3 regions of the Pseudomonas sp. PME37.24/006 genome follow, and region 2 is predicted to be linked to each of the others. Evidence: riboswitches for the same ligand, from Rfam matches in the RefSeq annotation. Region 2 holds a riboswitch; each other region holds the start of a gene.
What was found. Region 2 has a riboswitch for cobalamin ahead of ACZ3GY_RS06385 (ABC transporter substrate-binding protein). Riboswitches for the same ligand answer to the same signal wherever they lie in the genome.

Region 1 (3,271 bases), 830 kb from region 2:
ACGCCGTGGGCCAGGGTGTCGGAACTGCACACCAGTACATTCGGGCGCTCGCGACCTGCTAACAGACGCTGCAGGCCCTCACGGCCGAGGTTCACCGTTGCCGGTGGCGGCAACACCACGCGCGGCACCTCGGTAATCCCCTGGCTCGCCAGTTCGCTGATCAGGCTTTCGCAGCGTCGGTGGCCGCGTGGGTCATCCAGGGTCACCACGGCGAAGCGCCGATAGCCCTTGCCCATCAGGTAGCGCGCGGTGGCCACGCCGACCGCTTCGTGGGAAAAGCCCACCAACATGTCCAGCGGCCGCGGCGCGAGATCCCAGGACTCGACGATCGGAATGCCCGAGCGCGACAGGCGCGTGCGGCTGGCTTTGGTGTGTAGGGTGCCGGTCAGTACGATGCCATCGGGGCGCCGCCGCAAGATGGCGTCGAGTAGCTGCTCTTCGCGTTCGGCGCTGTAGTTGGTCAGGCCGATCAGCGTCTCGTGGCCGGCTTCGGTGAGGGTGTCGATCAGCGCCTGCACCGTGTCCGAGAAGATCGAATTGGCAATCGTCGGCACCAGCAGGGAAATCAGCCGGCTGCGCTGCTCGGCCACGCCGGTGAGCATGGCCGGCACGTAGCCGGTCTTGTGCACGGCACGAAAGACCTTTTCGCGCAGTTCCGGGCGGACGATCTCCGGCTGGTTGAGCGTGCGCGACACGGTGATCGGCGAAACGCCTGCGACCTTGGCCACATCCGCCAGCGTCGGCGGCTTGCCTGGGGCGGTAGAGGAGCGCCTGCCGGTCGCTCGTTCATCGTCTCGCTGCATCCTGTGTTTCCTGGCCAATCCGAGGTCGGGCGATGTTATCCCAGCCGGCGATGCCATGGTGCATGGATCGAGGCCGCTGCATGGCGATGATTGACGGCTCGACGCTTCGATGGTCAGATGCGCGCCAGTTTCAGGTGTCCCATGCCGCCGTGCATGGGGTGAAACGGGAAGCCGGTTCGTCATGAACATGATCAGTCCGGCGCTGCCCCCGCAACGGTATGCGAGCGAAGCATTCGATTAACCACTGTGCCATGGCATGGGAAGGTGAATGCTTCATGACCCTCGTGAGCCCGGAGACCGGCCCGAAACTTCTGTTTGGCAAACCCGCGGTGGGCGGGCGCAGGCCGGTTTCCGTGGGCTTCGTGCGCCTGCGATTCCCTATGCGTTGTTCCCTCCGGGATTCATTCATTCCTGTTTCGAGTGGAACGACATGTCCCGATATTCCCTGTTCGATGCCCTGTCGGGCAAATCCCTGCGTGTTGGGCTGTTGCCCTGTGCGCTGCTGTTCGCCTTGCCGGCTCAGGCCGCCGAGTCGAACGCTTCCATAGCCTTGCCCTCGACGGCGATCACCGGCACGGCCGATGAGTCGTCGCCGCCTGATCTGCATACGCTGGCAACGACCGGCTCGCGCCTGAATCTGACGCCACTGGAAACGCCCGCCAGCGTCAGCAGCATTGGCGCCGAGCAGATCCTGAAGCGCAACAACACCACCGTCCAGGAGGCCGTCACCCGCTCACCTGGCATCACCTTCATGGGCACGCCCGGCAATGGCGGCACCGCGTTGTCCGCCCGGGGTTTTACCGGGCACAGCTCGACCATGCAGCTGTATGACGGCACCCGTCTTTATGTCGGCGCCGGCACCGTGACCTTTCCGGTCGATACCTGGTCGGTGGAGCGTATCGACATCCTCCGTGGCCCGGCGTCGGTGCTGTACGGCGAAGGGGCGACGGGCGCGGTGATCAACGTGGTGCCGAAGAAGCCTTTCGAGGGCGAGATCCGCAATCGCGTGCGTCTGGGTTACGGCTCCGATGATCGTCAACAGATGGCACTCGATAGCGGCGGCTCCCTGAACGACCGCCTGAGCTACCGTTTCAATCTCAATCAGCAGGCCAGCAATGGCTGGGTCGACCGTGGTGATTCCGAGAGCCTGGCCATCAGTGCTGCATTGCGCTGGGAGGCGACCGACGACCTGAGCTTCACCCTCAGCCACGATTACGGTAATCAGGAGCCGCAGCAGTATTTCGGCACGCCGTTGGTGGATGGTCACTACCGCGAAAGCCTGCGCGAGCGTAACTACAACGTCGAGAACGCCACGCTGCAGTACAACGACCAGTCGACCCGCTTGGTGACCGACTGGACGATCAGCGACAACCTGAGTGCCAGCAACCAGCTGTACTACCTCAAGACCCAGCGGCGCTGGCGCAACGCTGAAACCTACACCTGGCAGCCGGGTGATTTAGTCGAGCGTAGCGATTTCATCAGCATCAAGCACACCCAGGAACAGATCGGCGACCGCCAGACGTTCACCCTGCAGCATTCGCTGTTCGGCCTCGACAGCCGCACCGTGGTTGGCGTGGACTACAACTCCATCCGTTTCGTGCGCAAGCATGATTTCGGCAATACCCTCAGCGACAGCGTGCCACTTGGCCAGTCCGGTGGTGGTAGCTACATCAGCAATGACCCGTATCGCGCTCGCGAAGCCAATCAGGCGCGTCAGTTCTCGTTGTTCGCCGAGAACCGCACGCAGCTCACCGAGCAACTGGCACTGGTCACCGGTGTGCGCCGTGACCAGGTACACCTGAATCGTGATGATCTGCTGGCCGGCACCCGCAGCGACCGTAGCCTGACCGGCAACAACTGGCGCGCCGGCCTGGTGTTCGCGCTGACCGATGACTTGTCGCTGTACGGTCAGTACGCCACCAGCACCGAAGGCGTCGGCAACCTGCTGACTCTCAGTGCGGGCCAGCAGCAGTGGGATCTGAGCACCGCCAAGCAAACCGAAGTGGGCATCAAACAGCAGTTTTTCGATAACCGTGGCGAGTGGACGCTGGCCGCCTATCACATCGTCAAGAACAAGCTGCTCAGTACCGACCCGGCCAACCCGACCGTCCAGCAGCAGGTTGGTCAGCAATCCTCGGATGGTATCGAGGCGACCCTCGAGCTGCGCCTGCCCTATGCCGCGCAGCTGTCTGCCAACGCGGCACTGGTGCGCGCCGAGTACGACGAGTTCGTCAGCGGTGGCGACGATTTCCAGGGCAATCGCCCCACCAACGTGCCGCGTCGCTCCGCCAACCTGTGGTTGAGCAAGGACTTTGCCGAGCGTTTCAGCGTCGGTGCCGGCGCCCGTTACGTGGACAGCCGCTACGCCGACAACGCCAACAGCGTCAGGGTACCGAGTTACACCGTGGTGGACGCCAACTTCGACTGGCATCTGCAGAAGGATCTGACCCTCGGCCTGCAGTTGAACA
Region 2 (3,271 bases):
TCAGCGTGGCCTGCACCCGGCGCACCGGCACGCCCAGCGACGCCGCCGATTCGGCACCGAAGGTGAAGGCATCCAGGGCGCGGGTATGCCAGGCCACCAGCAGCACCCCGGCCAGCGCCACGGGTACGGCCAGGGCGACATCGTGCCAGTTGACGCCGCTGAGGTTGCCGAGCAGCCAGAACATGATGCCCCGCGCCTGCTCGGCGCTGGCCGATTTGGTGATCAGGAACGAGGTGAGCGCGTTGAACAACTGGGAGCCGGCGATACCGGCAAGAATGATCTGCCCGGTGCCATTCAGCGCGCCGCCACCCGCTGCCCGCGCCAGCAAGGCGACCAGGCTGAAGGCGGCGATTGCGCCAATGAAGGCGCCCATCGAAAGCGACAGCATGCCCGCGCCGAGCCCCAGCAGCGCCACCGAAACCGCTCCGGTGGAAGCACCGGCGGAAATCCCCAACAAATAAGGATCGGCCAGTGGATTGCGCAGCAGCGCCTGCAGCACCACCCCACACACCGACAGCCCGGCGCCGCAACAGGCGGCGACCAGGGCGCGGGTCAGGCGGTAGTTCCAGACGATGCCCTCGTCGATCGGGTCGAGCAAGAAGCCCGTCCCGAACAGCTTGTTGGCCAGCACCTGAAAGACCACCGACAGCGGGATGCGGGTTTCACCCAGTGCCACACCGACGACCACCGCCACGGCCAGCAACAGCAGGCAGATGATGGTCAGCAGGAACAGGCGGGAGCCGCGAGCAATCATTTCTGCAGATCGAACCCATCAACGGCCTTGGCCAGGGTTTCGATGCCGGTGATCATGCGCAGCGAAGCCTGCATGCCGTCGGCATCGAGAATCACGATGCGACCGTTCTTCACCGCATCCATGTGTTTGGCGACTGGATCATTACGCAGGAACTCGAGTTTCTTCTCCACGTCGTCAGCCGGGAAACGGCGGCGATCCATGCGCGCGAGCACCAGCACGGTCGGGTTGGCCTTGGCCAGTGTTTCCCAGCCGACCGTCGGCCACTCTTCGCTGGACTCGACCACGTTGCGCAGGCCCAGCGACTTCATCATGGTGTCGGCAACGCCTTTCTGGCCGGCCATGTAGGGGTCGAGATCCAGGTCCGCGCTGGAGAACCAGAACGCAGCGGAGATTTGCTTGGCCTGACGCTGCTCGGCGTTGGCGACCGCTTTGCCGAGCCTGTCCTGCAGACTGGCGACCAGCTTGTCGCCCTCAGCCTGCACGTCGAAGATTTGCGCCAGTTGCTGCACGCTCTTGTACAGGCTGTCGATCTGGAAAGGCTGCAGGCGGGTACCGTCTGCACCGACCAGATTGTCCTTGCCCTCGCAGTCGGACGGCATGATGTAGGTGGGAATCTTCAGCTCGTGAAACTGCTCACGGGTGCCGACCACGCCCTGCTCGCCAACCATCCATTCGAACTGCACGGCCACCAGACCGGGGCGCTTGTTGATCACCGATTCGAAGCTCGGATCGTTATCGGCCAGCCGTTCGACCTTGGCGTTCTGCGCCTCGAACTCGGGCAGCACATTGCTGAACCACAACGAGGTGCCTACCAAGCGGTCGCCCAACCCGAGGGAATAGAGAATTTCTGTGCCGGCCTGGCCAATGGTTACGGCGCTCTTCGGCGCAGCGGCGAAGCTCAGCTCATGGCCGCAGTTCTCAAGGGTCAGGGGGTATTGAGTTGGGCTGGCGGCCAGCGCCATCGAAGACAGGCCAAGGGTGGCGGCCAGAACGGCAAAACGAGACACGGTCATGCGGGTGATCTCCCAATCAACAGATACGCATAAATGGCAGTGCGCAGGCTGGAGAACACATCACGCCAAGCGGCCATGGCCGCACCTGTCCCTGAGGAAGGTGATTACGGATGCCCCTCCCGGACACCCCGCCGGCTGGTTCGATTGCAGCGCCCGAGCAGGGCTGCACTGCAGCTGCTCAGACCTGTGCCGGCAGGTCTCCTGACTGGTACGTCGTGGCAACGCTGCGGCCTTCCCGGATTCGAACCCAGTGACACGAATGCAACGATGCTCAGTACCTACAGTTGCGGGGGCAGTTCCGTTTGGCCACCAGAGGTGGCGACGGATTCCCTATTAATTCCTCGCGGAAACCGGCGGGCGGCATCTTAAACGATTAGGTCGCTCCCCTGCAGCGCTTCGCTGCAGTTTCTGCGCATTCATCCCAACAAGCCGGAAGCCAGTGCAGCACTTGTACGGCTAATTTCGGTGGCCATTATTGTTACAACATAACAATTTAGCAAGTCCAGTTCAGCGCTCATTTCAGCGTCTGATCTGGAAGATCCGAGTGCCGATGAGGCCTGCGGGAAAAATCCAGATTCGGGCTTGAAATGAGAACCAAAATCAATAAGACTGTATATTGTTACTTTATAACGTATTTATTGGAGCACTTATGAAACCTGGTATCCACCCTGAATATCGCCCCGTTCTATTCCACGACGTCTCGGCTGACGCCTACTGGCTGATCGGCTCCACGGTCAGCACCGACAAAACCCGCGAGCACAGCGACGGCAACACCTACCCCTACGTCACGCTCGATATCTCCAGCGCCTCGCACCCGATCTACACCGGCCAGCAGCGCCAGACCGCAAGCGAAGGCCGCGTGGCCGGGTTCAACAAGCGCTTCGCCGGTTTTGCAGGAGCCCGCTCATGAAAGTGCTCGCGTCGCTGCGCACCGCCAAATTGCGCCACCGCGATTGTCAGATCGTCAAACGTCGCGGCCGCATTTACGTGATCTGCAAGACCGAACCGCGCTTCAAGTGCGTACAAGGCCGGCCCAAACCGCAGCGCAAGAACAAGGGCTAAGTGCCTGTACCACCCTCTCGGCGCAGCGCAATGGCAGCCGTCTCTCCAGGCCCGCGGCGCGACAACCATTCGCCGCGGGGTAGCGGCTTGTATGTTCTAGGTTCCTGCAAAAGCATGAAGATTCCGGCCTGTAGGAGCCCGCTTGCGGGCGATACGATGGTGGCCTTGCTGCTGAATCTGCGTTGGCCTGGTGATTCGCCCGCAAGCGGGCTCCTACAGTATTGGTGGTGTTTGCAAAATGGATGTTCGACCCCAGTTAGGTATGAGCGTCGCCCTCGGCGCGAATGCGATTGCGGTCATCCCGCGGCCGGCGCCGTGACGACCTGGCCATGCGACAAGCCCGGCCAACTCAACCTGCCACCTCCCCCAGCTCACGCAAATAGCTCCAGGGATAGATGCCGCGGTCGTGGCCATCGTCGAATACCAGTTGCAGCCCATAGCC
Region 3 (3,271 bases), 560 kb from region 2:
GCCGGTAGTCGCAGCGCCTGTTCTGGATCGGATCGATGTCGTTGAAGACGATGCAGCCGCTGATTTTGCCGGCCACGCACCGTACGAGCTGCCACAGCTTGCAGACAGTGTTCTCGAAAAAGGCCTCTCGCTGATCGGTACCCGCTACCGGTTCGGGGGCAGCTCGGTGAAAACCGGTTTCGATTGCAGCGGTTTTATTGGTTACCTGTTCCGTGAAGAGCTTGGCATGGAGCTGCCGCGCTCGACGCGCGACATGATCAACATCGACGCGCCGCTGGTCGAGCGCAAGGCGCTGGAGCCCGGTGATCTGGTGTTCTTCAGCACGGCAGGTCGTGGCCGCGTCAGCCATGCCGGTATCTATCTGGGCGATGATCAGTTCATTCATTCCTCCAGCAGCCGCAGCGGTGGCGTGCGAATCGATAGCCTGGATGACCGCTACTGGAAACGTACCTTCATCGAAGCCAAGCGTGTCCTGGCGATGGCGCCGACCGAGCACCTGGCGTCTCAGCATTGAGGTGGTAAATGTCCGATCTGCACAGATCGGGCAACATCTTGATAGTTTTCAAGCGGCTGCAGCATAAAGCTAAAGCTTGCACTGCGGTTGTGAACGGAGCAGAGTAGGGCGCATTCAGGCTCCGGGATCGTCCGTCCATGACTGCCACCATTCGCATCGCCCTCTTGCTGCTCACAGCACTGCTCAGTGCGTGCTCCAGTCGTGCACCCGTACCTGCTCCGCAACCCGTTGTCGTAGCACCTGTACCTGGTAATTATCAGGGGGGCGCTGACGATGTACTGTTTCGTGCATTGGGCCTTGTCGGCACGCCTTACCGCTACGGCGGCAATACCCCAGCCAGCGGTTTCGATTGCAGCGGCTTGATCGGTTACGTCTACCGTGATGCGGCGGGCATCCAGTTGCCGCGGTCGACGCGCGAACTGATCAGCATGCGCGCGCCGACCGTAGGGCGTGATGCCCTGCGCAGTGGTGATCTGGTGTTCTTTGCCACCAGTGGCGGCCGCCAGGTTAGCCATGCTGGCATCTACGTCGGCGAAGGACGCTTCGTGCATGCACCGTCCTCGGGCGGCACCGTGCGCTTGGACAGCCTCGCCAACAGCTACTGGCAGCGTACCTATATCGAAGCGAAGCGGGTTTTTCCGGTCGAGTTGGCTAGTCATCCCTGAGTCTTCGATTGACGCTGAGGCGGCCAATCCTTACCCTTCGCCGCTTGCTTCAGGTGTCCTCGGTTTTGGCCGAGGGTGAAACTGGGAAGTCGGTGCGCCGCTGCTCCAGCAAGCAGGCAATGCCGACGCTGCCCCCGCAACGGTAAACGAGCCAAGCCACGCTTTCAGCCACTGTATCGCCGATACGGGAAGGCTGCGTCGGTGGCCGCATTCTGATGAACGCGGCGCTCGCAAGCCCGGAGACCGGCCTGTCGCTTTTTCCAGAGTTGCGCGGTGGGCGCGGCCGGTGCGTGATCGATCCGGTCAGCTCCTGCCTACTCCTGTGTGATTCCTTTATCGTCCGGCATGAACCCGGTTTCCTGCCCGAGCGCTTCACCTGCGTGCGCCGATTGGCCCTGCGCTGAGGAGATCCCATGAGCGAATCGACCCCATCCCCAAGCCGAGAATCAGCAGAGCGCGACGCGCGGCACAACGCCCGTATGGCGCGCAAGAAAGCCCTGATGGACGAGAAGATCGCCCAGGCTCAGGACGAGTATGGCCTGTTGCTGGTGCACAGCGGCAATGGCAAGGGCAAGAGTAGCTCCGCGTTCGGCATGGTTGCCCGGGCGCTGGGACATGGTCTCAAGGTCGGCGTGGTGCAGTTCATCAAGGGCGGCATGGCCACCGGCGAAGAGCATTTCTTCCGCCGCTTTCCCGATGAGGTCAGCTATCACGTGATGGGCGAGGGCTACACCTGGGATACCCAGAATCGGCAGCGCGATATCGAGAAAGCCGTGCAGGCCTGGGAGGTCGCCCGGCAACTGCTGAACGACCCGCAGATCGCCTTGGTGGTGCTGGATGAATTGAACATCGCCCTCAAGCACGGTTATCTGGATGTGGACGTGGTGCTGCGTGATATCGAATCGCGCCCCGAGCTTCAGCACGTTGTCGCGACCGGCCGTGGCGCGCCGCCAGCGCTGCTTGAAGCAGCCGATACCGTCACCGAGATGACGCTCGTCAAGCATGCCTTCAAGTCTGGCGTAAAAGCACAAAAAGGCGTGGAGTTTTGATCGTTACAGCGTCTGCATCCGATGCGGGTGAGCGCACGCCGCGTCACTGTCCTGCACTGTTGATCGCGGCTCCAGCCTCGGGGCAGGGTAAAACCACCGTCACTGCGGCCCTGGCACGCCTGCACACCCGGCAGGGGAAGCGGGTGCGGGTGTTCAAGTGCGGGCCTGATTTTCTCGACCCGATGATCCTCTCCCGTGCCAGTGGCAATCCGGTCTATCAGCTGGACTTGTGGATGGTCGGCGAGGACGAGAGCCGTCGCCTGTTGTGGGAGGCTGCTGGCGAGGCGGATCTGATTCTCATCGAAGGCGTGATGGGCTTGTTCGATGGCTCGCCATCCGCCGCCGATCTGGCCCGCCGCTTCGGCGTACCGGTGTTGGGCGTGATCGATGGCTCCGCCATGGCCCAGACCTTCGGCGCGCTGGCCGTCGGCCTGGCCAGCTATCAGCCGGATCTGCCGTTTTCCGGCGTGCTCGGCAATCGCGTCAATCCCGGTCGTCATAACGACCTGATCCGTGACAGCCTGCCGGCCTCGATTCGCTGGTACGGCTCGCTGCCACGCAGTGCTGCCATTGAATTGCCGAGCCGACACTTGGGCCTGGTGCAGGCCGCCGAACTCGCGGATCTCGATGTGCGCCTAGACACCGCTGCTGATGCCCTAGCGCAGACCGCGACGGTAACCCTGCCGCCACCCGTAGTGTTCGCCCCTCCGCCGATTGCGTCCATAACGTCACTGCTGGATGGTGTGTGTATCGGCGTGGCCCTCGATGCCTCCTTTGCATTCACCTACCAGGCCAATCTCAATCTGCTCAAGCAGATGGGCGCGACTCTGATGTTCTTCAGCCCGCTGGCCGATGAAAGCCTACCCGAGGTGGACAGCCTCTATCTGCCCGGCGGCTATCCCGAGCTGCACCTGCAGGCTTTGGCCGCGAACCGTTCGATGATCGAGGCCATCACGGTCCATCATCAAGCCGGCAAGCCGATCCTCGCCGAGTGTGGTGGCATGCTTTATCTGCTCGACTCGCTGAGCGACGTGGCTGGCGAA

Region 1: another riboswitch for cobalamin. It lies ahead of ACZ3GY_RS10330 (TonB-dependent receptor); the one in region 2 lies ahead of ACZ3GY_RS06385 (ABC transporter substrate-binding protein).
Region 3: another riboswitch for cobalamin. It lies ahead of cobO (cob(I)yrinic acid a,c-diamide adenosyltransferase); the one in region 2 lies ahead of ACZ3GY_RS06385 (ABC transporter substrate-binding protein).

What each region holds. Positions count from the first base shown of each region.
Region 1 covers NZ_JBVHNL010000002.1:1,024,827-1,028,097, reverse strand. The annotation lists gene ACZ3GY_RS10335 (LacI family DNA-binding transcriptional regulator) at 1-803, opposite strand, end outside; cobalamin riboswitch at 919-1,123, shown strand; partial or broken gene ACZ3GY_RS10330 (TonB-dependent receptor) at 1,244-3,271, shown strand, end outside.
Region 2 covers NZ_JBVHNL010000002.1:196,628-199,898, reverse strand. The annotation lists gene ACZ3GY_RS06390 (FecCD family ABC transporter permease) at 1-754, opposite strand, end outside; gene ACZ3GY_RS06385 (ABC transporter substrate-binding protein) at 751-1,767, opposite strand; cobalamin riboswitch at 1,942-2,137, opposite strand; gene ACZ3GY_RS06380 (type B 50S ribosomal protein L31) at 2,417-2,677, shown strand; gene ykgO (type B 50S ribosomal protein L36) at 2,674-2,829, shown strand; gene ACZ3GY_RS06370 (DUF971 domain-containing protein) at 3,179-3,271, opposite strand, start outside.
Region 3 covers NZ_JBVHNL010000002.1:753,972-757,242, reverse strand. The annotation lists gene ACZ3GY_RS09085 (C40 family peptidase) at 1-514, shown strand, start outside; gene ACZ3GY_RS09080 (C40 family peptidase) at 652-1,179, shown strand; cobalamin riboswitch at 1,214-1,445, shown strand; gene cobO (cob(I)yrinic acid a,c-diamide adenosyltransferase) at 1,593-2,228, shown strand; gene ACZ3GY_RS09070 (cobyrinic acid a,c-diamide synthase CobB) at 2,228-3,271, shown strand, end outside.